DNA from 2 places in the Fusicatenibacter sp. genome. Region 2 is predicted to be linked to the other one. Evidence: riboswitches for the same ligand, from Rfam matches in the RefSeq annotation. Region 2 holds a riboswitch; the other holds the start of a gene.
The links. A riboswitch is a leader RNA that binds a small molecule or an ion and turns the genes downstream of it on or off. The one in region 2 is predicted to bind thiamine pyrophosphate.

Region 1: another riboswitch for thiamine pyrophosphate. It lies ahead of ACY2VW_RS05805 (energy-coupled thiamine transporter ThiT); the one in region 2 lies ahead of thiM (hydroxyethylthiazole kinase).

Annotation. Positions count from the first base shown of each region.
Region 1 is NZ_CDRRUH010000017.1:23,703-38,367, forward strand. Features, by position in the region: gene ACY2VW_RS05755 (phosphatase PAP2 family protein) at 1-155, opposite strand, end outside; gene ACY2VW_RS05760 (NAD(P)-dependent oxidoreductase) at 158-814, opposite strand; gene ACY2VW_RS05765 (N-acetylmuramoyl-L-alanine amidase) at 1,005-1,922, shown strand; gene pcrA (DNA helicase PcrA) at 1,990-4,218, opposite strand; gene ACY2VW_RS05775 (DUF1836 domain-containing protein) at 4,397-5,017, shown strand; gene ACY2VW_RS05780 (YerC/YecD family TrpR-related protein) at 5,077-5,376, opposite strand; gene ACY2VW_RS05785 (helix-turn-helix domain-containing protein) at 5,473-6,360, opposite strand; gene xylB (xylulokinase) at 6,382-7,851, opposite strand; gene ACY2VW_RS05795 (L-fucose/L-arabinose isomerase family protein) at 7,976-9,442, opposite strand; gene ACY2VW_RS05800 (DUF4867 family protein) at 9,552-10,169, opposite strand; TPP riboswitch at 10,447-10,559, shown strand; gene ACY2VW_RS05805 (energy-coupled thiamine transporter ThiT) at 10,626-11,294, shown strand; gene ACY2VW_RS05810 (SpoIIIAH-like family protein) at 11,369-12,088, opposite strand; gene ACY2VW_RS05815 (hypothetical protein) at 12,102-12,671, opposite strand; gene ACY2VW_RS05820 (stage III sporulation protein AF) at 12,676-13,230, opposite strand; partial or broken gene ACY2VW_RS05825 (DUF6783 domain-containing protein) at 13,245-13,373, shown strand; partial or broken gene ACY2VW_RS05830 (DUF6783 domain-containing protein) at 13,323-13,454, opposite strand; gene ACY2VW_RS05835 (stage III sporulation protein AE) at 13,426-14,665, opposite strand, start outside.
Region 2 is NZ_CDRRUH010000021.1:11,969-26,633, forward strand. Features, by position in the region: gene ACY2VW_RS06585 (CYTH domain-containing protein) at 1-204, shown strand, start outside; gene proC (pyrroline-5-carboxylate reductase) at 386-1,183, opposite strand; gene ACY2VW_RS06595 (ABC transporter substrate-binding protein) at 1,395-2,402, opposite strand; gene ACY2VW_RS06600 (Gfo/Idh/MocA family protein) at 2,608-3,585, shown strand; gene ACY2VW_RS06605 (hypothetical protein) at 3,647-3,781, opposite strand; TPP riboswitch at 3,924-4,035, shown strand; gene thiM (hydroxyethylthiazole kinase) at 4,162-4,983, shown strand; gene thiE (thiamine phosphate synthase) at 4,970-5,614, shown strand; gene thiD (bifunctional hydroxymethylpyrimidine kinase/phosphomethylpyrimidine kinase) at 5,763-6,542, shown strand; gene thiC (phosphomethylpyrimidine synthase ThiC) at 6,568-7,875, shown strand; gene glpK (glycerol kinase GlpK) at 7,964-9,454, opposite strand; gene ACY2VW_RS06635 (glycoside hydrolase family 31 protein) at 9,573-11,960, opposite strand; gene ACY2VW_RS06640 (glycoside hydrolase family 13 protein) at 12,061-13,731, opposite strand; gene ACY2VW_RS06645 (LacI family DNA-binding transcriptional regulator) at 13,886-14,665, opposite strand, start outside.

The sequences.
Region 1 (14,665 bases), on a different contig from region 2:
ACACCGCATTTCCGGTATTTCGGAAGGATTAAGAAAACGGCGGTCAGCGCAATCCAGATCCATCCCGCATTTCCAAGTGAAGTAATTCCCACCATCACCCGGTCGAGCACTGCATTGTGAAGATGCTGCAGTGCATATAAAATTGAAAAATCCATTCTTACCCCTCTCTGTAAAAAATGGGCATTTTTCTGCTGTACATCTGCTGATCGGCGGCCGCCTCGTACAGAAATTCCGCCAGGGCCTCTCTCGAGTATCCAGGCCGGAACTGGCTGCCGTCCAGCGAAATACTGCAGTTCTGCCCTACCTTTTTCACTTTCCCGTCTCTTCCCGGACACGTCCGCACCAGTGTCCAGTTCAGATCGCTCCGTGCCAGAACCTGTCCCATCTTCTGCATATCTTTATAGACACCTGGCCAGAAAATCTGCATGAATTTCGTACTCATTCTCTGGTATTTGTCCTCGCAGTCTCCAAACGCATGAATGCAGACATGGCCTACCGTCACAAACCGCGTTTTTCCAAGCTGCTTCATGGCCGAGAGAATCATCGCGTTTCCGTCAGCCAGCGGTGTCTCCTCTTCTTTTACATATTTCACACGCATCGGAGCCAGCACGCTGATGACTGCATCCGCTTCCAGCAGTGCCTCCAGCACGCGTTCCCGGTTCTGAAGGCTTCCCTCAATCACGGTCAGATTTTTTCTCGGCCAGATCGCTTTTGCATCCGGCACGTAGGCGGTCACCTGTGCGCCGTGAAGAAGCGCCGTGTTGGTCACATACTGTCCAAGCAGTCCCCCCAGACTGAATATTGTAATTCTCATGAAATCCTCACTCTCATCTGTGTGTCTTTTGTATCCTCCGCAGATTTTTTGACACACTTTCCTAATGTTATCTCCTATTCTAACACACCGGCCGTATACGATACAATGAAATAAAACTAAAAAAAGTATAACCTTTTTCGTCCTTTCTTCATATCGTAAGTAGAACCGTATTTTCAGGAGCTTTGATCTTATGCCCTATACTATCGTAATCGATGCCGGACACGGGGGAAGTGATCCGGGCGCTGTCTATGAGGGACGCAGGGAAAAGGATGACAATCTTTCCCTCGCCATGGCGGTCGGCGAGCTTCTTTCCCGGCAGGGTGTCTCTGTCATTTATACCCGCACAACCGATGTTTATCAGACGCCGTTTGAAAAGGCGCAGATGGCCAATCAGGCGGATGCCGACTTTTTTATTTCTTTTCACCGGAATTCTTCGGAGGAACCGAACCAGTATACCGGCGTGGAAACGCTTGTCTATGACAACTCTGGCATCAAACAGACAATGGCAGAAAACATTAACGGCGCGCTCTCGGAGCTGGGATTCCGGAATCTCGGAGTCAAGGCACGGCCAGGGCTTGTTGTTCTGCGGCGGACGAAAATGCCGGCTCTTCTGATTGAAACCGGCTTTCTGAACAATGAGCAGGACAATACGCTCTACGATGAAAAGCAGGAAGAAATCGCCCGCGCCATCGCGGATGCAGTGCTTGGAACGCTGGATCTCGAGACGGTCACGGAGGCTGACCGGCGTGCTGCGGAAACGGAAGCAGCCCGTGAAAACCGCTCCGATCGCCCGGACGATATACCGGACCCGACAGCCCGACGGGAGCCTCCGCGTCCTGCCGCTCCGCCCCGTCCCACGCCGCCGGAACAGGAAAATCCTTCCGACACACCGGAAACCTTCTACCGTGTCCAGACCGGCCTTTTCCGCATCCGCCAGAATGCCGACCGTATGCTTTACGACCTTCTCGACCAGGGCTATCCCGCTTTTCTTCTCGCCGAGGACGGCTTTTTCAAGGTCCAGGTCGGCGCTTACCGCCAGCTCGGAAATGCCATTCTGATGGAACGCCGCCTGCGCCGCGACGGCTATTCCACCCTGATTACCACCTGATCGTCTGACGCATCAGTCGAAAAAAGAGCGTGCCGGAATTTTGTTTTCCGACACGCTCTCGTTCTCCTTATAGCTTTTTCAGTTTTGCAAACGAAGCAAACATTTTCTTCGTACCAGCCTGGTCGAAGTTGACGGTAACTTCATAATCTCTTCCGCCGTCCACGATATCCGTGACAATGCCGACACCGAACTTGATATGGCGCACCGTATCCCCGATTTCGTAATCGAGTTTCGTCGCCTTCTGCGCGCTGAAGGTTTTCGCCTGTTGCGGCTTCTCGCGGAATGCCTGCTTCATCGCCGCATAGACACTGCCTCTCGTCGGAATGTCCATCTTCGGCTTCCGGTCTTCGATCTCCCCGCGCTCCCGCTCCAGGGAAATCAGCTCCCGCGGAATCTCTTTGACAAAACGGGACATCTTGTTGTACTGCACTTCGCCGCGGATCATTCTCTGGCGCGCACACGTCAATGTCAGATGCTGCATCGCACGCGTGATGCCCACGTAGCAGAGACGGCGCTCCTCCTCCAGCTCCGACGGATCATCTCCGGTGATCGTCATGTAGCTCGGGAAAATACCATCCTCCATGCCGGCAAGGAATACGTTCGGGAACTCCAGTCCTTTTGCGGAATGCAGTGTCATCAGCAGCACGTAATCGCTCTCCTCATCCACCGAGTCGATATCAGACACCAGCGCAACCTCCTGCAGAAAACCACCGAGAGATGGCTGTTCGGCGCTCTCCTCATAATCCGCAATCTTTGAAATCAGCTCGTCGATGTTCTCGATGCGGGCTGCCGCTTCTTCGGTTCCCTCCGCCTGCAGATCTGCTACATAGCCGGTCTCCTCGATGATTTCATTCAGCAGCTCTTTGACCGACAGATAATCTGCTTTCGCGCGGAGTACCTGTAAAAAGGACGTGAAGGATTTAATCTTATTTAAAGACCGCATCAGCCCCGGCACATACTCGGCCTCGAGAAGCGCATCGTAGAAACGGATGCCCTGCTCTGCCTCCCAGTCCTGCACTTTGTTGATCGTCGCCGCTCCGATACCGCGCCGCGGAACGTTGATGATACGCAGTACCGCAAGGTCATCCTCCGGGTTCTCGATCACACGCAGATACGCCAGCAGATCCTTGATCTCGCGTCTCGCATAGAAGTTGACACCGCCCACGATTTTATATGGAACATTTGCAAGCAGCAGTTTCTCCTCAAAAAGACGGGACTGTGCGTTGGTACGGTAGAGAATTGCATAATCACGGTACTTCTTTCCCTCCGTGCGGACGCCGCGCGTGATTTCTCCTGCCACGTACTCCGCCTCCTCAAAACCGCTCTGGAACTGCCGCAGATCGATGAGATCTCCCTCCGGGTTCTCTGTCCACAGGCGTTTTGCTTTTCGTCCCTGGTTATTCGCAATCACTTCATTTGCCGCATTCAGAATATTCTGCGTGGAACGGTAATTCTGCTCCAGTTTAATGACCTTCGCATCCGGGAAGACATGCTCAAAACTCAGAATATTTTCAATATTCGCCCCGCGGAATTTATAGATCGACTGGTCATCATCGCCGACAACGCAGAGATTGCGGTATTTTGCCGCCAGAAGGCTCACAAAGCGGAACTGAACCGTGTTGGTATCCTGATACTCATCGACCATGATATAGCGGAACTGCTCCTGATAATAGTCGAGCACTTCTGGGAACTGCTGGAATAATTTTACGGTCTGTACCAGCAGATCATCGAAGTCCATCGCATTGTTTTTCTTTAACTCTGCCTGATACTCCGCATAAACTGCCGCATACTTCTGCAGCTTCCAGTCGATTCCCGCGTCAATCCGGTACTGGTCCGGCTCGATCATCTCATCCTTTGCGGACGAAATTGCCGCCATGATCGCACGGTCGCGGTACAGTTTCGGATCCATCTGGAGCCGTTTCATGATGTCCTTGATCAGCGATTTCTGGTCATCGGTATCGTAAATTGCAAAATTGTTGGCGTATCCCAGACGGTCAGCATGGCGGCGCAGAATCCGCACGCAGCTGGAATGGAAGGTGCTGACCCAGATCCGCTCCGATCCGTATCCCACGATTTTATCGACACGTTCACGCATTTCTCCGGCGGCCTTGTTCGTAAAGGTGATCGCCATAATATTCCACGGATTGACGCCTTTGTCCCGGATCAGGGAGGCGATGCGGTGTGTCAGTACCCTCGTCTTTCCCGAACCGGCACCTGCAAGGATCAGAAGCGGCCCTTCGGTGTGCTCCACAGCTTCCATCTGCATTGGGTTTAATCCTGTTTCTGTCTGATTCATATTCTTTCTCCTCATCTGCTTCGAATCTTTTCACATGCATCTCAGTATATAACAAATCCGCCCCGGTTACAAGTAAGAACGAACATACGTTGCATTTTTATCATGGAAACTTTTTTTCGCAAAGTCCTTGCTATCTGGTATTGAAAACTATATAATGGGAACAGTGAGGTGATAACAAATGACGATAGACTCAGATAAAATTCTTCATGATTTACTGAATTCACTGGATTCTCTCGAAGGCATCCGCCCGGGGGAAATCCCGAATATTGCTTTATATATGGACCAGGTCACGACCTTTATGGACGCACAGCTCGCTTCTTCGCGCCGCTTCGAGTCCGATAAGGTTCTGACAAAAACAATGATCAACAACTATGCAAAAAACAAGCTGCTCCCGCCGCCGGTCAAAAAGAAATATTCGCCGGAGCACATGATGCTTCTGGTTTTTATTTACTACTTTAAAAACATCCTCTCGATCACGGATATCCAGACACTGCTCGCCCCGATCACCGCTCGGTATTTCGGCACGGAGAGCGGCTTTTCCATCAAAGATATCTACGACGAAATTTTCCAGATGGAAAAAGAAGAAATTGCATCCGTAAAAGAAGATCTTCTGAAAAAAGCGGATGTATCCAAGTCCATGTTCGGCAGCTCACCGGAGGAGGACCGGGAATTTCTCCAGCTCTTTTCGTTTATCTGTCTGCTGAGTTTCGATGTCTATCTGAAAAAACAGATGATCGAGCACATGGTGGATGAACTGGCATCCCTCGCGGCGCCTTCTGATCCGAAAAAGAAAAATTAAGAACAAACGTGTAATTAAAAAAAGACGGCTGCGTTGGAATCGCACCGTCTTTTTTGATTTTACACATTTTCTTTCTTTTCCATCCGTTCAAACACCATCTCATACCCGTCGTTTCCATAGCTTAAGGAACGGTTCACGCGGCTGATCGTCGCCGTGGATGCTCCCGTCTTTTCGGAGATTTCCAGATACGTTCTCTTCTCCCGCAGCATTTTCGCCACTTCAAACCGCTGCGACAGCGAAAGCAGTTCATTGATGGTGCATACATCCTCAAAAAAAGTATAGCATTCTTCCTTATTCTTCAGACACAGAATTGCCTCAAAAAGCTGGTCTACTGCTTCTGTATGAAGTTTCTTGTTCATTTCAAACCCTCCTGTACGAAAATTAAGTCCCCATCTCATTCTTATAACTCGGAATACTACCATTTTAGCACAGTAAAGTGTGAAATACAAGTCCTTTTATCCCTGCATCAGCAAAGCCTGTACTATCGACTCCCGCTGTCTGCGGTAATCGCTCGGCGAACATGCCTTTACCGTCTTGAAGGTACGGTTGAAGGCACTTAAAGAAGAGAATCCGGAATTCATCGCCACATCCGTGATACTCATCTTTTTGTCGTACAGAAGCTCCTCTGCGCGTTTGACGCGTTTAGAATTGAGGTACTCATAGAATGTCATGTTCATGTACTGCTTGAAAATTCTGGTAAAGTGGAACTTGGAAAATCCGCTGACCGCAGCTACTTCCTCGAGAGAAAGATTCTCCATGTAATGGACATTGATATAACGGCAGGCGCTTAAAACAGCCTCGATATATTCCTGCTGCTTCATTGCCCCGAACGTATTCTGCGCGTTGGCATCCGAAAAGCCCTTGCGGCCAAACTCTGAAAAAAGCTCTTTGAGGCCGGTGCAGATTCCGTGCGTCATCACTGCGCCCTGATTATCGTATTCCCGCACCAGTTCCAGAATCTGGCTGCGCAGAAACAGATAGAAGGGATCTTCCTCATCCTCTTTTTTGAAGTAGATGGCCGGAAGCCGCAGGAAAATCGTTTCCATTTCTTCCTGATTCTCCACACAGCCCGGTTCCACCAGCATGACAATCCGTTCTCCCTGGGATACGAATCTCATTCCGTGTACAACGCCGGAATTGATCATGATGATGTCGCCCTCTTTGAGATTATAGCTGTCTTTTCCGACAACAACCTCATATTCGCCTCTGGTCGGCATGATAATTTCAATTGCGGTATGCCAGTGCTCCGGATAGCCTTCTGTCACGGTGTTGTGAAAGATTTCAAACGCCGGCGGGTTTGCTGCATTCCGGTCAAATGTTTTCCCATGTTCCACTTTCTTCATCTTATTTCTTACCTCTTTTTATTACAGCAGCTCTGTAAACAGATCTTTTACAGTCGGATAAATCTTTGCAAATTTCTGATACTGGCGCTCATATTTCTCAACCAGTTCCGGTTCCGGCTCGATGGTCTCTGTCACACGAACAATTTTTTCTGCCGCCTCTTCTACGGATGAAAAGACACCGCAGGCAACGGCTGCCAGCATGGCTCCGCCAAGTGCCGGGCCTTCCTCAGACTCAATACGGTCCACTTTGATGTTCAGCACGTTTGCGATCATGCGTCTCCACAGAGGGCTCTTTGCACCGCCTCCGCAGATTTTCGTTCTCTCGATCTGGATGCCGAGGGATTTTGCTACCTCAAAGGAATCGCGGATCGCAAAGGCAACGCCCTCGAGAACAGCCTGGGTCATATCCTCTCTTGTGGTATCCATGGTCAGGCCGATGAAGGTTCCTCTTGCATCCGGGTTGTTGTGCGGGGAACGCTCGCCCATCAGATACGGCAGGAAGAAGACATTATTCTCACCAAGCTTTGTGATGTTCTCCTGCTCTTTTGTATATTCTTTTGTGCGGATGATTTCATCCATCCACCATTTGTTGCAGGAAGCTGCGCTCAGCATGCACCCCATCAGGTGATAGTGGCCGTCTGCGTGTGCGAATGCGTGCAGGGCATTGTGGCTGTCTACGCCGAATTTGTTGCTGGAAATGAATACGGTTCCGCTTGTACCAAGGGAAACGTTGCACATGCCGTCGCCTACGGTTCCGGTTCCGACTGCGGCTGCTGCGTTGTCTCCGGCTCCTGCTACAACTTTACAGGTCTCCGGCAGTCCAAGTTCTGCTGCTACTTCCGGTTTTAAGGTTCCGACAGCGTCAAAGCTCTCATGGAGCTCCGGCAGCATCTCCAGGGAAATACCGCAGATTTCTGCCATCTCTTTGGACCAGCATTTGTTTTTGACATCCATCAGAAGCATGCCCGATGCATCGGAGTAGTCGCTTACGAATGCGCCGGAGAGACGGTATGCCAGGTAATCTTTTGGAAGCATGATTTTGCAGATTTTTGCGAAGTTATCCGGCTCATTTTCTTTCACCCAGAGAATCTTCGGTGCGGTAAAGCCTGCAAATGCAATGTTTGCGGTGTACTCGGAGAGTTTTTCTTTTCCGATTACGGTGTTTAGATAATCGGTCTGTTTTGCGGTACGGCCGTCGTTCCAGAGGATCGCCGGGCGGATGACGTTATCGTTCTCATCCAGGATGACAAGGCCATGCATCTGGCCGCCGAAGCTGATGCCGGCTACCTGGGATTTGTCTACGTCTTTTACCAGCTCGCGGATTCCCTCTTTGCTCTGCTCCCACCAGTCTTCCGGTTTCTGCTCAGACCAGCCTGGATGCGGGAAATACAGCGGATACTCTCTCGATACAATATTTACAATTTTGCCTTCCTCGTCCATCAGAAGCAGTTTGACAGCGGAAGTACCAAGGTCAACACCAATAAAATACATGTCGAATCTCCTTTTTCTACTCTTTTTCAAAAAGGGCGGCAGCAGACCTAGATCTCTGCTCCGCCCTTTTGCTTATGCGTTACTGCATATCTTTCTTATTTTTCAGTGAATCTTCCGGAACGGATCAGCCCCACGGATTCTCTGTCGGGTAACGAACACCCTTCGGCTGATTGTAGCCGATCTCATCTACTTCAACACCGAGCATTTTGAATACTTCGAATAACGGTTTTCCGAAGTGTCCGAATGCTACTGCGCCGTGATGCGGATAGTTTTTCTCTACCAGTACGTGACGGTAGAATCTGCCCATCTCCGGAATAGCGAAGATACCGATGCTTCCGAAGGAACGTGTTGCTACAGGAAGAACCTCGCCCTCTGCGATGTATCCGCGCAGTTTTGCGTCAGATGTGCTCTGCAGACGATAGAAGGTGATGTCTCCAGGAACGATATCTCCCTCGAGGGTACCCTGTGTTACTTCTTCCGGAAGGGTTCTTGCCATGATCATCTGATATTTCATGGAGCAGAATGCCAGTTTGGTGGAAGCGGTATTTCCGCAGTGGAATCCCATGAAGGTATCTTTTAAGGTGTAATCAAATTTGCCTTTGATTTCGCTCTCATACATATCCTTCGGAACGGTGTTGTTGATGTCGAGGAGTGTTACGGTATCTTTGGATACAACGGTTCCGATGAACTCGGACAGTGTTCCGTAGATATCTACCTCACAGGATACCGGGATGCCCATCTTGGTCAGACGGCTGTTGACATAGCAAGGAACGAATCCGAACTGTGTCTGGAATGCCGGCCAGCATTTTCCGGTCAGGGTTACGTATTTTCTGGAGCCTTTGTGCGCTTCGATCCAGTCTAACAGGGTGATCTCGTACTGAGCCAGTTTCGGCAGGATTTCCGGTTTCAGGTTTCCTTCGCCGAGCTCTTTTGCCATATCTTCTACGACTGCCGGGATTCTCTCGTCGCCTGCGTGTTTGTTGAATGCTTCAAACAGGTCAAGCTCGGAGTTCTCTTCGATTTCTACGCCGAGGTTGTACAGCTGTTTGATCGGTGCGTTACATGCCAGGAAGTTGGTCGGACGCGGTCCGAAGCTGATGATTTTCAGGTTCTTAACAGCTACAACTGCAGTTGCAACCGGTACGAAATCTTTGATCATGGCTGCTACGTCTTCTGCATCGCCAACCGGGTACTCCGGAATGTATGCATGCAGGTTGCGCAGTTTCAGGTTGTAGCTTGCGTTCAGAACGCCGCAGTATGCATCGCCGCGTCCGCCTACAAGGTCGTCGCCGGTCTCTTCTGCTGCTGCTACTACCATGCAAGGTCCGTCGAAGTATTTTACAAGCAGGGTTTCCTCGATCTCCGGTCCGAAGTTTCCAAGGTATACAACAAGTGCATCACACTCTGCTTTTTTCAGGTCTTCGAGTGCGTTCATCATGTCGATTTCATTCTCGACGATGATTGGACATTCGTAGATTTCTCCGTCGTATGCTTTTACGACTGCTTTTCTTCTGTTCTCGGAAAGGCTGTTCGGGAAGCAGTCACGGCTTACTGCAACGATACCTAATTTGATTTCCGGTGTATTGTTGATCATTTTTGAAGATCCTCCTTTTTGGGTTTTCTTGGTTTTTGGTTTCTTTTTATGTTCAGAACTGCTCTTTTAAAGGCAGTGTTTCTGATTTCTGGTTTTGTCTCCGGGTTTATTTTACCGAGAGGTTTTCTCCTTTGATGCCTGCTACGCTTCCGGCGATGTTTGCATCCGGGTGGCTTAAGAGCCATTTGTTTCTGGCGAAGAGCAGGTCGTCTTCCGGGGTGTGTTTTTCTTCCAGGGTGATGTCGGTATTGGTTCCTTTTGGAAGGACTACGACGCATTTGAAGCCGCTGGCTGCCACGTTGCATGGTGCGTAGTGGAGGGTGGTTGCATAGACTTCAATGGTGGTTCCGGCCGGGATTAAGAAGGCCTCCATTTTGGATGAGTCGTAGGTGTGGTCTTCGGTGATGTCCTGTTCTTTTCCGAGGATCAGGATCAGGTCGGTTACGGCGATGTTGATTTCGCTGTCGCGGTGGTATTCTACGGCGTTCAGCAGGTGGTTGTGGCCGTTGCAGTAGCCGATCTGGATCGGCATGCCGCCGTAGAGGCTGTCGGATACGGACTGGGCGCTTTTGCAGGCTTCGAGGCTTTCAATGGAAGGCTCGTAGACTACGTCATCGGGACATGGGGTCTCGGACATGGCGGTGATGATGTCGCTGGCGTCGAGGTCTTTGATGACTTTGCCGTACTGGCGGAATGCTTCGTCTGTTACTTTCAGAATCTGCATTGGGTGGTGCTCCTTTCGTGGAATTAGTTTAATGATTGAACTAATTGTAATATAGCACTTGTATGTACTTGTTGTCAACATGTATTTGTGTGAAATAACGGACGGGCGGGGGCGGCGGCTGCGAAGGCTCCTCACTCCGTTGAGGGGACAGCCTCACAGTCGCAAGGAGTCCTTTCGCAGCCGTCGCCCCCGCCCTGATGTTCTAAGACGGAAGGATGGGAAATGTGTGGGTTGACAAATAGGGGAGAGGTGGGTATACTTTAATACGATAAAATAATAAAGACGCTAGGGGAGCCTTTTGGCTGAGAACGTGGGAAAAAGATGATTACTCACGGACCCTCACTACCTGAACGGGATAATTCCTGCGTAGGGAAGCTGGAACGTGGTTTCGGATGTGATTCGGGACTGTGTTTTTATGTGAGCCCCTCCAAGCGGAATGCGAAGGAGGTTTTTTTTATGAGTTTTTTTGTTACTGCTGACGGCGGGCTGACGACGGCCGGTTATGTTGGATGTGTGGTGCTGATGGTGGCGCTGGTGGTGATTGCTTCGGTTCTCTCTTCTAAGAAGAGCAAAGGAAAGCCGATGGATGCCAGAAAGCTGGCTTTCTGTGCAATGGGTATTGCGCTGGCGTTTGTGACTTCGTATGTGAAGGTGTTTGAGCTGCCGTACGGCGGATCGGTTACGTTGTTTTCGATGCTGTTTATTGTGCTGATCGCGAACTGGTATGGGGCGAAGACGGGTATTCTTGTTGGTTTTGCTTATGGTCTGCTGCAGTTTATCCAGGGGCCGTATGTGCTTTCTCTGTTCCAGGTGTGCTGTGATTATGTGTTTGCGTTTGCGGCGCTGGGTGTAGCCGGATTCTTTGGAAAGAAGAAAAACGGGCTGCTGATCGGGTATATTGTGGCTGTGCTGGCGAGGGGATTTTTCCATACGTTAGGCGGATATCTGTACTGGATGGATTATATGCCGGAGAATTTCCCGCAGTCTTTGAAGGCGCTGTATCCGATTATTTACAACTACAGCTATCTGCTGGCTGAAGGTGTGCTGACTGTGATTCTGATTTCGCTGCCGCCGGTGAAAAAGGCACTGCAGACGGTTTCCAGAACGGCACATGGAGACAATTAAATAGAATTACGTAAAAAAATCCGGAACGCATGATTTTGCGTTTCCGGATTTTTTATTGACTTTTGCTGAAATTTTTACTGAGCACTCTCCTCTGCGGCTGTATCAGCGTCGGAGCTCATGGGGGTGATGACGATGTTTTCTACGCCGATTCCGGTTTTGCGGGTTACGATGTCTTCGATCTGGGCACGCTGTTCCTCGCTTACTTCTTTCATCGGGACAACGATGTCGGCGGTTTCGCCGGTCAGGTTTACGACGACGTCGGAGAAGCCTTTTGCCTCGAGAAGAAGTTCGGTGGCAGATTCTTTTTCTACAAGTTCCGTCATTTCCACCATACTCTGGACGGCGCTCTGGCGCTCGGTTTCGGAGAGGTTTGTATTGTTGATGATTTCATTTAAGGTATCTTTGTTTTGGGAACGGATCTGTTCCCGGTCGATTCTGGCCTGGGCCATGTATGTAGATGCCCCGGCAAGGACAGCCTCTCCCGGCGTTTCTGTGATGGTCCGTGAGGAATCGCCTGCGGCTCCGGCGTCTACCTCGTCGGTGATGTCGGTGTCGAGGCTGGAAATATCTTTCAGCACAGTACTGGTGTCCGCCGTTGTTCCGTCGGCCGTCGTCTTCGTGGACAGGGTGCTGTCGGCATAATTGATGTATCCGGCGACGGCAATCATGATCGCAAGGGCGGTGATGATGACCTGGTTTTTCCGGAATTTTTTCTTTTTCCCGGCCGTCTTTTTCGGCGATGGTGTCTCTGCCATTTTCTCAGGTGCATTCATTTCCTGTTCTAATTTTTCCACGCATTTGACTCCTTTACTTCATTTTGACTACTTTAATCTTATTTGCGCCCACCTGAAATAATGCCATCACGGCCTCCTGAATCTCCTGTATCGTCACCGGGTTTCCCCCGCCTTCTGCGATAACGAGCACGCCGCGCACCGCCGGGTACTCCTCGGAAACCACATACGGTGTCTCGGCTCCGTTCTGTGTCTTTTCATAGACAGTTGCCTCATCCTGCGACGAGGATGTAACGCTTCCGGTCTCCTCTCCCTTCTTGTTTTCCTCCGTTGTGCTCCGCGTTGGGACATCTTTTTCCACAATCTTTTTTCCTGTGGATTCCAGCGTCACCACGACGTGCACTGCGCCCACACCGTCCATCTGGGAAAGTGCGTCACAAAGGCGCTGTTCCATCTCCTCCTGCACCGAAAGTCCCGCATCCCCCGCCGGACGCGCAGCCGTCTCCTGCGGCTGTTCTGTCTCCTCACCGGTCTTTTTTGTTCCCGTCGGCAGCAGCAGGACAACGCCGATTGCCGCCAGCAGGAAGTACAGCATCCACTGCTCCTTTTTCTGTTTCCGGAAAAACGCCGCTGCCTTTTCCCTCATAGGCCTATTCCGAAATCTCTACCATAATATGCGCCGGATCGGTTCCGTAGACCTCACTTAAAACACTTTTGATCTCTGTCAGCTTTTCATCGAGCATTTCCCGCTGTTTTTTCTGTTCTTCGCGGTAAATGCTCGTCTGCCGCATCGGCGCTTCAATGCGGATCTCTTTTGCCTCACCGGTGTTTCCCGGCTCCAGCGTTACCGAAACGGCTGCCCCCGGAATACCGCTCTCTGACAGATACATGCGGATCTGGCGCTCCGTCTCTTTTTCCCAGGCGCCCACGTAATACTGTTTTTCAAAGCTTTCTGCGCGAATCTGTACATTTTCCATTGCTGCTGCCTCCTCTTCCAGCGTCAGACGGTCGAGCGTCTGCGCCATTTTCTGCTCCAGACCTCCCGCTTTTAGCACGGGCTGGAAAAAAATCAGTACCATCACAATTCCAAGAAAAAACTGAACCGGCTTCTTGTCCTCCTTCTCCGGGATCAGGTTCAGCACAGTTGTCATAAAAATCAGAAAAATCGAAATATTCTTAAGCCACTGCAGAATCTCTTCTACCATGCCGCCTCCCGCCGCTGCCTGCCCAACTACACGCTAGAGCGTGTCTGAAAAACCATTTCCGCAAGCTGCAAGCCCCACTTTGCGGTATATTTTACCCTCATTCGGTTGCCGTAGCCCGCTACGCCGCCCTCATTCGGATAAAATCTCCCACAAACTGGGACTCGCAGCTTGCGAAAAGCCTTTTTCAGACAAGCTCTAGGAAAAAGTTCCCGCCAGGATTGCAATCGTCAGCAGAAACAGGACTTCTACGGTCAGAAGGAGACGCAGAAGCATCGCATATCCTTTTCCTGCCGCCGCAAGACATCCCGCGATCCGCTTGTCCGAGACGGGCTGCGCCGCCGCGGCGAGAAGGCGGAAGGAAAGACCCGAAACGAGAAGCTGGACGGCGGGGACCATGCCTGCTGCGAGCAGTACCAGCATTGCCGTCACGCCAAAGCAGTTGCGGATCAGCACCGCGGAGCCTGCCACCAGCTCGGTCACGGCATTCACCGCATTTCCGATACCGGGAATCATTCCGGCGGTCCGCCAGAGTGCCATCTGCCGCAGGGAATCGAGTGCCGGTGCGATCAGATTCCGGATCATCTGCATTCCCACAAGCACGCCGAGCGACGATTTTAAAAGGCCGTTCACGCATGTTTCCAGCAGCTCTGTCATATGGGACAAAATCTCCTCGCCGGAAAGATCGTTCACAAGGGCAATCAGCAGATAGATGTGGATCATCGGGAGGACGAGGGCAAGCAGGAGCTTTTCGACGGCAAGAATCACGAGAAGGAGCATCTGATAAAACATCACAGCCGTTGATGCGCCCCCGGCGGCTGCAGCCGCCAGATAATAGGACGGGGTCAGAATCCGCATGAAGGCGACCAGCGATGTGATGACGGCCTTCAGGTTTTCCCCGCTCGACTGGAAATTTTTCAGAATCAGTGCGAGTGCAAGCAGATAGACCATGTAAAAGCTGGCATCCCTGACCTGTTTTCCTTCAAAGAGAGAGGAAAAACTGCCGAGCACTGCGCCTGCCAGAACGAGAAGAAACAGCTCCTTCATCAGGCCTTTCTGCGCAAGGAATGCTGTTTTTGCGCAGGAGAAAACGGCATTTCCGGCACGGAAACTGCGGAAGGGATCGCCATCCTGCAAAAGAGAACGCACCGTCCCGGCAAAGGAAAATTCCTGGCCGGAAAGCAGGCTGTCCACTTCCTGCTGGATTGTATCAAAGTCGAGTTCCGCAAGAAGTTCATCCTGCGCTGCTGTTGCCTGATCCGTTTCGGTATCTCCCGTTTCTGTCTCCTGCTGCTCTTTCTTTTCTCTGACCGCCGCACGCTCCGTCTCCTGCTTTTCCCGGTCTGTTCCTACGATGTCCAAACGGGATTCTTCTGCCCGGCTCTCCGGCGCGTTCTGTATCGCTGCTTCGATTTTCTGCGTTCTTCCCATTCCGAAA
Region 2 (14,665 bases):
TATCTGCTGCCGCTTGCCGGAACGGATCTGACGATCGAGCTCGATGTCTTTGATGCGCCGTATGAAGGCCTTTACCTCGCAGAGGTGGAGTTTCCGGACGAAGCATCCGCAAACGCCTTTGTTCCTCCGGTATGGTTTGGAAAGGATGTAACCTATTCTTCCGATTATCACAACAGTACGCTCAGTAAAGGAAAAAAACTATAAATTACCAGAAAAAATCCCGGTGCCTTTTCCACGGCTGCCGGGATTTTTCCGCTCGTTTGTTTTTTTACTCTTTTTTGTGCTTTCTCTTTGCTTGTTTTGGTTTGTTTTTTTGTGCATACATTCTTTGTTTTTGCTGCTTTCACATTAGCGTCATTCTGTCAAAGCGGCGGTGCTGCTCCTTCTAATCCACTCCCTTTGATTTCCGGATGCAGGCTCGTGTTGCATCAATAACAGCACTTCTCAGGTTCTCCCGCTCCAGTACGGCAACCGCTTCGATGGTGGTTCCGCCTGGCGAGCAGACCATGTCTTTTAATTCTCCCGGATGCATTCCTGTCTCGAGAAGCATTTTGGCGCTTCCAAGGACAGACTGTGCAGCAAATTCATATGCCTGTTTTCTCGGCATTCCTTCGGCTACGGCCGCATCTGCAAGAGCCTCCAGGAAAAGAAATACGTACGCCGGCGAGCTTCCGCTGACACCTGTGACGGTATCCATCAGATACTCCGGAACAACTTCTGCGCGGCCAAAGCTTTTCAGGAGGGTTAAAACGAGCTGCAGCTCTTCCTCCGTCACGAGATCATTGGCACAGACGCCGGTCATTCCTTCTCCGACGAGTGCTGGTGTGTTTGGCATGGTGCGAATTAACTTTGTTGGTTTTCCGATTTCTGTACCCAGCCATTGTAAAGACTTACCGGGAAGAATCGATACGATAATCTTCTCGGGTGAGATGAAGTTTTTGACGAGGTTTATTATATTTTTTATTTGGTTTGGCTTTACTGCCAGGAATACAAGATCGGATCCGGCTACGACCGCTTCGTTCTCCGTAGTCGCCTGGACTCCAAACTGGTTGGTCAAGCGTTCCACACTTTTCTCCGTGCGGACCGATACCAGAATGTCATCTGCAGATACAACTCCTTTTTGGATCATTCCGCCAATCATGGCACTCGCCATGTTGCCGCCGCCGATAAAACCTACTTTCATGTCTGTTCGCCTCCGTATGCCTGTGTTGTAAAAAATATATGCGACACCCATAGTATGCAGCAAAATTTACTTTTTTGCAATACTTTTTCTCTATTTTTCTGCTTTTCTTTTGCAATTTTCTTTATTTTTTTCGAATGAAATGTCGCTGTTTGTCGACAAATGTCGAAAAGTGTCTTTTTCTGTCTTTTTTCGCTTTTCTATTCTGCCGGAATCAGCCTTTGGCAGCGGCCTCTTCGGCGTATTTTGTTGTCACGAGTGTCTTGTACGGTGCCTTTTTCTCCAGCTCTCCCGCCTGCTCCAGAATCTCCTGCAGAAGATCAAAACTTTCTTCCTCAAAGATCAGATTTTCTTTCCACGTATCCTGCTCATAGTAGCGGCGCACGATCGCGGTGATGGTTTCCAGCTCGGTTTCTGCAAACTGCGGCGCAATCACCTCTGCAATCTCCTCCGGTGTGTGCGTCTGCACGAAGTCCATTCCTTTCTGCAGTGCCTTCGTGAATTTTTCTACGGTTGCGCCGTGCGTTTTCAGATAACTCTGTTTGACGCTGTACGACGTATACGGCACATACCCGGATTCCGTTCCGACCGATGCCACGACATAGCCGTCACCCTTCTGCTCGAGCAGTGTCGCGGACGGTTCAAATTCAATCGTATAATCCCCCTGCCCGCCGGAGAACGCGGCAGCTGTGGAACCAAAATCGATGCTCTGGTTGATATTTACGTCTTTTTTATCAATCCCTTTCTGCGCCAGAACATACTCAAAGACCATTTCCGGCATACCGCCTTTTCTTCCCCCTAATACCTCTTTGTTTTTCAATTTCTCCCAGGTAAACGAATTGTCTTTCTCTCTTCCCACAACAAAGTTTCCCGCCCGCTGCGTCAGCTGCGCGAAGTTCACAACCGGGTCTGCGGTTCCCTCGAGGTACGCGTAGACGGTTGCCTCCGCCCCCATAAACCCGATATCCGCCTCGCCGGAAATCATCGCCGTCAGCACTTTATCTGCACCAAATCCTGTCACCAGCGTCAGATCAATGCCCTCGTCCGCGAAATACCCCTCCTCAATTGCCACGTACTGCGGGGCGTAAAAAATGGAGTGGGCAACCTCATTTAATGTCACCTGCTCCACTTTTTCTTTTGTCTCATCTTTTGCCCCGCATCCCGCCAGCGTCACTGCCGCCATTGCCAGTACAAGCGCACCTGTCAGCCATTTTCTTTTCATCAACAGATTCTCCTGTTTTTTCATTCTAACCTTAGAATATGATTTCCCGGTAAAAATGCGTGCAAAAAACGAAGGAGAAACGTTCGAATTTCGTTTCTCCTTCGTTTCTTATTTCAGGAATTTTCTATTTTGAAAAAGAAATTGAGGATCTCCGCGAAATTTGTTATAGTAAGATTAATGTAAAACAGGATGGGAGGATTTCATAATGAAAAATATCAAATGGGCTGTACTCGGATGCGGTGTGATTGCAAATGAAATGGCGGTCGCGCTGCAGAAAAACGGAAAGAATATTTACGCGGTCGGCAACCGGACCCATGAGAAGGCGGCTGCTTTTGCGGAGAAATATAGAATTGGAAAAGTTTACGATGATTTCCATGAGATGTTTACCGATCCGGAGGTCGATGTCATTTATATCACGACGCCGCACAACACGCATCTTGGCTTTATGAAAGAGGCGATTGCCAATGGAAAACACATTCTCGTTGAGAAATCGATTACGCTGAACAGTGACGAGCTCGACGAGGCCATAGCGCTTGCAAAAGAAAAAGGTGTCATCATCGGAGAGGCAATGACGATTTACCATATGCCGATCTACAAAGAGCTGAAAAAAATTCTCGACTCCGGCCGTCTCGGCAGAGTCAATCTGATCACGATGAACTTCGGCAGTTTCAAAGAGTACAACATGAAGAACCGCTTCTTCAACCGGAATCTCGCAGGCGGCGCGATGCTTGATATCGGCGTATACGCACTCTCCTTCATCCGCTGGTTCTTCGACTCCAAGCCGGATCAGCTCCTTTCCCAGGTAAAACCCGCTCCGACCGGTGTGGACGAGCAGGCCGGCCTCCTTCTCACCAATCAGGAAGGACAGATGGCAAGTGTGATGCTCTCTCTCCACTCCAAACAGCCGAAACGCGGCATGGTTTCCTGTGAGAACGGATTTATCGAGATCATGGAGTACCCGCGTGCCTGGGAAGCAAAAATCACAGACGCTTCCACCGGCGAATCCGAAATCATCAAAGCCGGTGACAACGCCGATGCACTCGCCTATGAGCTCGCCGACATGGAACGCGCCATCAATGGAGATGCATCTGCCATGCACCTCGACTACACGAAGGACGTCATGGATCTGATGACCTCCTTCCGCAGAACCTGGGGCTATACGTACCCGGAGGAAGAAAAATAAGATTCGCACATCAAAAGCCCCTGCCCGGCACACATCAGATGCCGGGCATGGGCACTTCTTTTCACCTGCAATACTCTGCAATTTTCTTTTTCAGTAATTGCGCATCAATCGGCTTTGCGATATGCTCGTCCATGCCGGCCTCATTCCACTCATTGGCCAGGGAATACTCTCCTTCCACGCATATTTTATACTTCATTTTACACTGATATTATTTCCTCTGTCACCCCAAATAACATTACATTTCCAATATTTTGCATGTCTTTTTTATTTTTCTGAAATTTTTTAAAATCTTCCGTTTTTCTCTTGCACAATTGTTTTTATGCGTATATAATTGTCTGCAGAAAGCAAAGGGGAGCTCGCGTGCGAAGCGGGCTGAGAGTAGGATGCATCTCCTAGACCCTGAACCTGATTTGGGTAATGCCAACGTAGGGAGATACGATATGCACATTTTCTGCAGATATACCTCCACGTATATCTGCTTTTTTAATCTCTATGAACACATCATCAACAGGTTCTTCCAGTAACACAAGGGAATTTGCTTCTGCAAAAACACTCACACAGGAGGAACAAAAAATTATGTTAGGCCCTTGTCTTGACAATGTCAGAAAAACAACCCCTCTCGTACACAACATCACAAATTACGTTACGGTAAACGATGTCGCCAACATTCTGCTGGCATGCGGCGCAAGCCCGATCATGTCCGATGAACCGGAGGATGTCGAGGATATCACCTCTATCTGCGGCGGTCTGAACATCAACATCGGAACGCTGCACAGAACGAGCATCGACGGCATGTACCGTGCCGGTGCAAAAGCAGCTTCGCTCGGCCACAAAATCCTGCTCGATCCAGTCGGCGCAGGCGCAAGCCACTTACGTACTTCGACCGCAGTCGGACTGATGGAAAAAATCCCGTTCACCGTCATCCGCGGAAATATTTCCGAAATCAAAACACTGGCACTCGGAAGCGGAACGACAAAGGGTGTTGACGCAGACGTTGCCGATAAAGTAACGGATGAAAACCTCGACAGCGCCGTTGCTTTTGCAAAAAACTTTGCAAAAGACCACAACTGTGTTGTCGCCATCACAGGAGCGATCGACCTCGTTGCCGATGCTGACACCTGCTACGTGATCCGCAACGGACGCGCCGAGATGGGAAGCATCACCGGAACAGGCTGCCAGCTCTCCGGCATGATGACCGCTTACCTCGTTGCCAACCCGGACGAGCCGTTAAAAGCTGCTGCTGCCGCTGTCTGCGCGATGGGACTTGCCGGCGAGATCGGCTGGAGCCATATGAAACCGGAAGACGGCAACTCCACCTACCGGAACCGCATCATCGACGCCATCTACCACATGGACGGCGAGACGCTGGAGAAAGGTGCAAAGTATGAAGTGCGATAAAAAAGGCCTGCTTTTATATGCTGTGACAGACCGCAGCTGGCTGAACGGCGAGACACTGTACAGCCAGGTGGAAAAGGCTCTGCAGGGCGGCGCAACGTTTATCCAGCTCCGCGAAAAAAATCTTGACCAGGATCACTTTATGGAAGAGGCACTGGAGCTGAAAAAACTCTGTGCCGCATACCATGTTCCTTTCGTCATCAACGATAACGTGGAAATTGCAGCTAAGATGGATGCGGACGGCGTTCACGTCGGCCAGAGCGATATGGAGGCCGGCGATGTCCGTGCAAAGCTTGGCCCGGACAAGATCATCGGCGTTTCGGCGCAGACCGTGGAACAGGCCATTCTCGCCGAGCAGCGCGGGGCAGATTACCTCGGCGTCGGCGCGGTCTTCCACACCGGTTCCAAGGCGGATGCGGAGGATGTCAGCCACGAAACGCTGACTGCTATCTGCAATGCCGTTAAAATCCCTGTCATCGCCATCGGCGGCATCACACGCGATAACGTGACGGAGCTTTCCGGCAGCGGCATCTGCGGCATCGCCGTCATCAGTGCCATTTTTGCACAGAAAGACATTGTTTCCGCAACGAAGGATCTGAAAGAACAGACTCTGCGCATGCTGGAAAACAAATAATTTTACGTAACCATTCATCCTCACACCAGGCGGCAGACTGGGGGCACCACTTTCTTTGTCGCCTAGAGCGTGTTTGAAAAATGCTTTTTCAAACACGCTCCAAAAAGAAAAGTAATGCAAAGGAGTAATTCTCATGGACCCGAAAAACATGAAAACAGCATTAACAATCGCGGGAAGTGATTCCAGCGGAGGCGCCGGCATTCAGGCAGACATCAAAACCATGATCACAAACGGAGTTTACGCCATGTCGGCAATTACCGCACTCACCGCCCAGAACACCACCGGAGTTTCCGGTATTTTCGATGTAACACCGGAGTTTCTGGCCGCACAGCTTGACGCCGTCTTTACGGACATCTTCCCGGACGCCGTCAAAATCGGTATGGTATCCTCCCCGGCACTGATCGAAGTCATCTCCGAACGGCTTCGCTTCTACCAGGCCAAACACATCGTTGTGGACCCGGTCCTCGTCGCTACAAGCGGCTCCGCGCTCGCTTCGGGCGGCGTGCCTGACCTGATGAAAAAACTGCTCTTTCCTCTGGCCGAGGTCATCACACCGAATATCCCAGAGGGAGAAGTTCTCTCCGGCATCAAAATCCAGTCGGAAAGCGATATGGAACGCGCCGCAAAAGAGATCGGGGATTCCTGCGGCTGTGCCGTTCTGTTAAAGGGCGGCCACAGTATCAATGATGCCAACGATCTTTTATATCACAACGGCACATTTACCTGGTTCACCGGAAAACGCATCGACAATCCGAACACACACGGCACCGGCTGTACACTCTCCAGCGCCATCGCATCGGGACTCGCAAAGGGGCTTTCCCTTCCGGATGCCATTTCCGCTGCAAAAGAGTATATTTCGGGCGCACTCGCGAGCATGATGGATCTCGGCCACGGCCCGGGACCGCTGAACCACGCTTACCGGATCTGATTTTGAAAATAAAGGAGAACAACAGATGAAACACAATTACGCAACACAGATGGACGCCGCACGCCGCGGCATTGTAACACCGGAGCTGAAAAAAGTCGCAGAAAAAGAGTATATGGCTGTGGAAGACCTGATGCCGCTCGTTGCCAGCGGAAAGGTTGCCATTCCGGCCAATAAGCTGCACACCTGCATCGACCCGGAGGGCATCGGCTCGATGCTGCGCACGAAAATCAATGTAAATCTCGGTGTTTCGAAAGACTGTAAAGATTACGATGTGGAGATGCAGAAGGTACTCTCCGCGGTCAATATGGGCGCAGAAGCCATCATGGACCTGTCGAGCCACGGCAATACGCAGCCGTTCCGGCGGAAACTGACCTCCGAATGTCCAGCCATGATCGGCACCGTGCCGGTATATGACAGTGTGATCCATTACCAGAGAGACCTGGATACGCTGACTGCCAAAGATTTTATTGACGTCATCCGCCTCCATGCCGAGGACGGTGTCGATTTCGTCACCCTGCACTGCGGCATCACCAGAAAAACCATCGATCAGATCCGCAAACACAAACGGAAAATGAATATCGTTTCCCGCGGCGGCTCCCTCGTGTTCGCCTGGATGTGCATGACCGGCGAGGAGAATCCGTTCTACGAGTATTACGATGAGATTCTCGATATCTGCCGTGAATACGATGTGACCATTTCTCTCGGCGACGCCTGCCGTCCTGGCTGCCTTGCCGACGCAACGGATGTCTGCCAGATTGAGGAGCTGGTGCGCCTCGGCGAACTCACCAAACGTGCCTGGGAGAAAGACGTTCAGGTCATGGTTGAGGGACCGGGCCACGTTCCGATGGACCAGATTGCGGCCAACATGAAAGTACAGCAGACCATCTGCATGGGCGCTCCGTTCTACGTTCTCGGACCTCTCGTAACCGATATCGCACCGGGCTACGACCACATCACCGCTGCCATCGGAGGCGCGATTGCCGCCATGAACGGCGCTGCTTTCCTGTGCTACGTAACGCCGGCAGAGCATCTGGCTCTTCCGAACCTGGATGATGTAAAACAGGGCATCATCGCAAGCAGAATCGCCGCACACGCTGCCGACATCGCCAAAGGCGTGCCGCATGCGCGTGATATTGACGACAAGATGGGAGACGCCCGCCGCGTGCTCGACTGGGAAGCACAGTGGGACTGTGCACTGGACCCGGAAACTGCAAAAGCCATCCGTGCTGACCGCTCGCCGGAACAGGAAGATACCTGCTCGATGTGCGGTAAATTCTGTGCTGTACGAAGCATGAACAAAGCTTTAAACGGCGAACATATCGACATTCTTTGATTTTCTCTGATTTCATTACATACCTTACGCGAAAAGGAACGGTTTTCATTACGAAACCGTTCCTTTTCTGCATTTCCAAAATCTTTTTCTATTTCGCCCATCCTTCGGCGTAACGGACTGCTTTGTGCCATCCGTTCATCTTCTCATCGCGCTCCTCTTTCGAGAGCTCCGGCTCGAATGTGTGATCAATCGCTCCGTTCTGTTTCACCGTCTCCTGATCCGGCCAGTAGCCGACGGCAAGGCCGGCAAGGTAAGCAGCTCCCATGGCAGTCGTCTCGATGCAGCACGGCCGTTCTACCGGCGCTTGGCTGATGTCCGCCTGGCACTGCATCAGGAAATTGTTGGCGCTTGCTCCGCCGTCCACACGCAGTGCGGAGAGCTTCATGCCGGAATCTGCCTCCATCGCTTTTAACACATCATCTACCTGATACGTAATGGATTCGAGCGTTGCGCGGATCACATGGTATTTGTTGACGCCGCGCGTCAGGCCGAGAATGGTTCCTCTCGCATACTGATCCCAGTACGGTGCGCCAAGGCCGGTAAACGCCGGCACGACATAGCATCCGTTCGTGTCGTTCACTTTCTGCGCCATATATTCGGAATCGGCCGAGGATTCAATCAGCTTCATCTCATCGCGCAGCCACTGGATTGCGGCTCCGCCGACGAAAATCGATCCCTCAAGCGCATACGTGATCTTGTCCCCGATGCCCCATGCAATCGTGGTAACAAGACCGTGTGTCGAAGAAACCGGCTTTTCTCCCGTGTTCATCAGCAGGAAGCAGCCCGTTCCGTATGTATTTTTCGCTTCGCCCGGCGCATAGCAGGTCTGGCCGAACAGCGCTGCCTGCTGGTCTCCCGCTGCTCCCGCGATCGGGATCGGGCCGCCGAAATATGTCGATGCCGTCTCCCCGTAGACACAGCTCGACGGGCGGACTTCCGGCAGCATACAAAGCGGAATGTTCAGCTCTTTTAAGATATCCTCATCCCATTTCAGCGTATGGATATTGAACAGCATCGTACGGGATGCGTTGGTGTAATCGGTGACATGTACCTTTCCCTTTGTCATCTTCCAGATCAGCCACGTCTCCACCGTTCCGAAATAGAGATCGCCTCGCTCCGCCCGCTCGCGCACGCCCGGAACTTCATCGAGAATCCATTTCAGCTTCGTTGCTGAGAAATACGCATCAATCACAAGACCCGTTTTTTCCCGGAAACATTCAACCAGTCCGCGCTCCATCAGCGAGTCGCAGTATTCCGATGTTCTGCGGCACTGCCATACAATTGCATTGTAGACCGGCTCTCCCGTCTTTTTGTCCCAGACGATCGTCGTCTCTCTCTGGTTTGTGATGCCGATTGCCGCGATATCCTCGTAGGACGCGCCCGCTTTCTGCATTGCCTCCACGGCTACACCGAGCATCGTGGACCAGATCTCATTGGCATCGTGCTCCACCCAGCCCGGTTTCGGGAAACGCTGGGTAAATTCCTTCTGCGCAAGGCTTACGATCTGTCCTTTCTGATCAAACAGAATACAGCGGTTGCTCGTTGTGCCGGCATCAAGTGCCATGATGTATTTTCCCACGTTTAAAAATCCTCCTGTCTCACATTTCAAGAAGAGAGCCTGACAGAATCCACTGCCACGCTCTCTTCCTTTTTTGTATGTATCGTATCACAGAATTCTTTTTCTGTAAATCCGTTTTTTATGCAGTGATGATCTCCAGCAGTGCGCCGCGCAGATCATCGGAAAGATCCATGCTCTGCAGCTCAGCTGCGAGAATTGCCACCTTGCCGTTCGCTTTGTCAAGCAGTCTTGCAACCAGCTCTTTGGTGATGTAGCTGATCTCTGCGTGCAGCAGCAGATCCATCGCGCGTGCCACTACATCGTTCTTTGCCACCTCGGTATCTTCCGGCAGGCAGATAGTAACGGTATCCTGCGGTTTCACACCGGTTACGGTGATGGTAAGAAGTCCGTCTTTTTCTTCTGCTTCTGCATCGATTTCCACGCCGTTTACCAGCACTTTTGCTGCTTTCGCGGTGCTTCCGCCGAATTCTACGACGTACGTTCTGCTCTCCGGAACAAGGCTCTGATTGCCCTCCACCGGCGAAATTGTAAAGCTCCGTGCTGCCCAATCGAGCTTCATCGGTGTCTCTGCACAGTCGCCGTTCTCATATGCCATCGAAGTATTGTCATCCTCATACAGAGTAAAGCTGTTGTCCGCACCTGCATAAACGCGTACAGTCAGCTCGTCCGGGTTGGACTCTACATCAAGCGCACTGATCTTCTCGGTCATCGGAATGATGGCACCGGCTTTTGCAAGAACCGGGATCTCCTCGAGTGTGCGGTACAGATCCATGCTTCTGCCGCCCTCGTAAACCATTCCGTTGAAGAAGTCAAACCAGGTTCCCTCCGGCAGCCATACTTTCGTTTTTGCACGTTTCAGCTCCGGAATGCATTTCGTTGTCACCGGTGTTACCATCAGCTCGCTTCCGAAGAAATACTGATTCGGTGCCTGATTTTTGCCCCAGAAAACCGTCTCCGGGTAATCATAATACATCGGAACAACGATCGGTGTGTCCTCTTTCCATGCACGGTAGTTCATCGTGTACAGATACGGTACGAGTTTATGACGCAAACGGAGGAAATCATCCATTGTGCTGCGCACTTCCATACTGAAGTTCCAAGGCTCTTTTCCACTGAAGGCACTGTTAGAGCTGTGCAAACGGTTGATCGGAGAAAATACTCCGTACTGATACCATCTTGCTTCAAGCTCATCGTCACGGTAGCCAAGCATATGGCCGCCGATATCATGACTCCACCATCCGTAGCCGATGTTGGAGGCTGTGCTGGTAAAGTATGGCTGGAAATCCAGGGATTCCCAGGTGATGTGGGTGTCTCCGGAAAATCCGACCGGATAGCGGTGGGAGCCCGGTCCTGCGTAGCGGGAGAAGGTCATCGGACGTTTTCCGTCTCTTCCACTGTCAAGAAAATGATAGTGATTCAGCATCCACAGCGGATCAAGACCCTCGATCTTGGTGTTTTGTCCCTGCTGCCAGTCAATCCACCAGAAATCGACGCCCTCTTTTTCCATCGGATGATGGACTTTGTCAAAATATACATCAACAAATTTCGGATCCGCAATGTCAAAATTGACCGGCTCTTCTTTTTTTGCATCCACTCCCATAGCCTCTGCTACTTCCGGATAGCAGTCCTCATACGCACGAATTCCGTCTGCCGGATGGACATTCAGTGTTGTCTTCATGCCGCGTGCATGGAGTTTTCCAAGAAAACGCTCCGGATCCGGGAAGAGTTTTTTGTTCCAGCTGTAGCCGGTCCAGCCGCTGCCGTATTTCGGATCCACATCGTCTACACGGTGCCAGTCCATATCGATAACAGCAACCGAGAATGGAACGTTCTCTTTGTCGAAGTCTTCCATCAGTTTCATATAGGATGTTTCACTGTAACGCCAGTAACGGCTCCACCAGTTTCCAAGTGCAAATCTCGGAAGCATCGGAGTCTTACCGCAAAGGTGGTAGAAATCCTTTAATGCCAGACGGAAATTCCAGCCATAGCCAAAGAAATACAGATCCTGTACCCCTTTCTTTCTCGGAGTCACCCAGCCGTCCTCTGTCATCAGAAGCGACTTCGAATCATCCAGAACAGAGGAACCAAACCAGGACATGATACCAGGTTCCAGATCACAGGCTCCATTGACCTGATCAAGCGTACGGGCCGTTCCTCCAAGATCCTGTGTCGGATCTCCGTAATGCCATGCCGGTACAGAACTGATGCCGACCGCGGTTGTTTTGCAGGAAAGTCCGTTTGAAGAAAATGATTTTTTGTTATAATTCAGCTGCAGATACTTTGTGCGTAACTCCAGCTCATCGCCTGTGTCTTTGACGGAAAATTCCACGGCCGGAAAATCCCGGTTTACAACCGTCTGGGATGCCGCATCGATAAATTCACCATCCTCACTGTATTCCAGTCGAAGAAGATGCTCTGTCAATACTGTGATACGGTATTTATCGCCTTTTATCACATTCTCGGGATTTGCAAGCGGATGCGTCTCCATCTTCAGATATGATTTCATGTTTTGTTTTCCCCTTTCTTACTCTTACCGGTTTTTACCGCATTTTGAGAACGGGAACCTGTGGCAAAAGTCCGTTCTGCCACAGGTTCCTCTGCATTTTTTATTTGGTTTCCAGAACAACTGCCTCATACGCGCGCAGTTTTCTTGCCCCCGCTGCTGCGCCGCTCTGTGGATAGTTGCTGATCAGTACATCTGCTCCCGCAAAGGTTTCCGGAACTGTGTACTCCTGCTCCTCTTTTGTGAAGTTGCACATCACAAGGAGTTTTTTGTCACCTAACGTTCTGGTGTATACGTACAGCGCTTCGTCTTCTGGATCGAGCAGCTCGTACGTTCCATAAACCATGATATCCTTCTCTTTGCGGAGATGGATCAGTTTCTTGTAATAGTTGTATACGGAATCCGGATCTGCCATCTCATTCTTTGCGTTGACGGTCTCGTAATCCGGTCCGACTTTGATCCACGGTGTGCCTGTGGTGAATCCTGCGGATGCACTGTCATCCCACTGCATCGGGGTTCTCGCGTTGTCTCTTCCGCGCAGGTTCAGGTAGCGCATCATGTCATCCGGGGCTACTTTTCCGGCTCCGGTCAGCTCATTGAAGGCGTTGATGCTCTCGATGTCGCGGAACTCGGACAGATCGTTGAATGGAACGTTCTTCATGCCGAGCTCATCACCCTGGTATACGTACGGAGTACCCTGCATCATATGAAGGCAGGTAGCCAGCATTTTGGCGCTTACCACGCGGTATTCCGGTGAATCATCGCCGAAACGGGACAGGCAGCGCGGCTGGTCATGGTTTCCAAGGAAGAGGCTGTTCCATGCCTTGCCCTCAAGCTCCGTCTGCCATGCTGTCATGACGCGTTTGAAATCTTTGAGCGGTACGCGTTTGTCCGTCCATTTGCCGTATTTTCCGCCTGCCAGCTCAACCAGCTCGAACTGGAATACCATGCTGAGCTCTTTGCCGTCTGCGGATGCGTATTTTTCTGCCTCCTCGATCGTGACACCGGCACACTCGCCGACGGTCATCAGATCATATTTGGAAAGAACTTCTTTGTTCATCTCCTGCAGATACTCATGAACGTGCGGTCCGTTTACGCAGCCGGAATCACCGTAGAGTCCGCCCTCCGGAATTTCTCCGTCCGGCAGTCCTTCCGGTTTGGAGATCATGCTGATGACATCCATACGGAAGCCGTCGATGCCTTTCTCGCACCACCAGTTCATCATATCGAAAACTTCTTTTCTTACGGTCGGGTTTTCCCAGTTCAGATCAGGCTGTTTCGTGGAGAACAGATGCAGGTAATACATCTCGGTCTGCGGATCGTATTTCCATGCGGAGCCGGAGAAGCAGCTTCCCCAGTTGTTCGGCTCTTTTCCGTCTTTCGGATCGCGCCAGATGTAGTAATCACGGTACGGATTGTCTTTTGATTTACGGCTCTCCACGAACCATTTGTGCTCATCTGAGGTATGGTTGACAACGAGGTCCATAACCAGCTTGATGCCTCTTTTGTGCATCTCGGAAAGCATGCGGTCAAAGTCCTCCATCGTTCCGAACTCCTGCATGATCGCCTGATAATCGCTGATGTCGTATCCATTGTCATCGTTCGGTGACTGGTAAACCGGTGACAGCCAGATAACATCCACGCCAAGGTCTTTTAAATAGTCCAGACGGGAAGTGATACCATTTAAATCTCCGATACCGTCTCCGTTGCTGTCCATGAAGCTGCGCGGATAAATCTGATACACGACGGCTTCTTTCCACCATTTTTTGTCCATTTTCTGTGATCCTCCTTTTATTTCATGCCCGTATTCCGGGTACTTTGTTTTTGTCTTTTCGGCCATAGTTTACCACAGGTTGCTCTGGTTTTTCAATAGTTTTGCGCAAAACCAGCAGATTTTACAAAAGTTTCCCTGTGGAATTGGTAATTATTCATCTTGTCAGATCGCGTACGGATTCCCGCTCCACCAGAGTTGTCGGCAGCGGCGGAATGTCTTTCTGTACCGGCTCGTTCTTGATCAGATGCATCAGCACTTCCACGGCGCAGCGTGCTTTTCCATCCACCATCTGGTGCACCGTTGTGAGCTTCGGCCGCGCAAGCGTTGCATAGGTGACATCATCAAAGCCCGCAATAGAAATATCTTCCGGAACTTTTACCCCTTTGTTCTGCAGGAAATTGGATGCTTCAAGTGCATAGTAATCGGAGGAGAAAAAGAGCGCTGTCTGCTTTTTGAAAAACGGCAGCATCTCCTCGTACGCCTTCTCCCGTTTCTCCGGATCCCATGGAATCACGATGTGGCGGCTCTCACAGTCCCCGATTCCCGCCTCTTCCATCGCCTGCCGCACACCGAGCCACCGGTGATGATCGACGCCGATGTCGCAGTCAGACAGGAAGAGAAATTTTTTATGCCCCTTTCCGATCAGATACTGGCCCATCTGGTAAGCACCGCCGCGGTCATCCATCGTGATGGAACGGACGCCAAGCTCCGGCGGAAGATACTGGTCAATGGTCACCAGCGGTTTTCCAAGCCGCCCGGAGAGCTCTGCGATCTCTTTTTCGCTCAGCGCCATGGCAATCATGCCGTCAAAATTCCAGCCAAGCGCCTGCTGCATAATATCGCCCTGCTCGTGGCGCGCAACCAGCATCATATGATAGCCGTGTTCCCGGATCTGATACTCCAGGTTTCCAAGCATCGCCGATACGAAAGGATC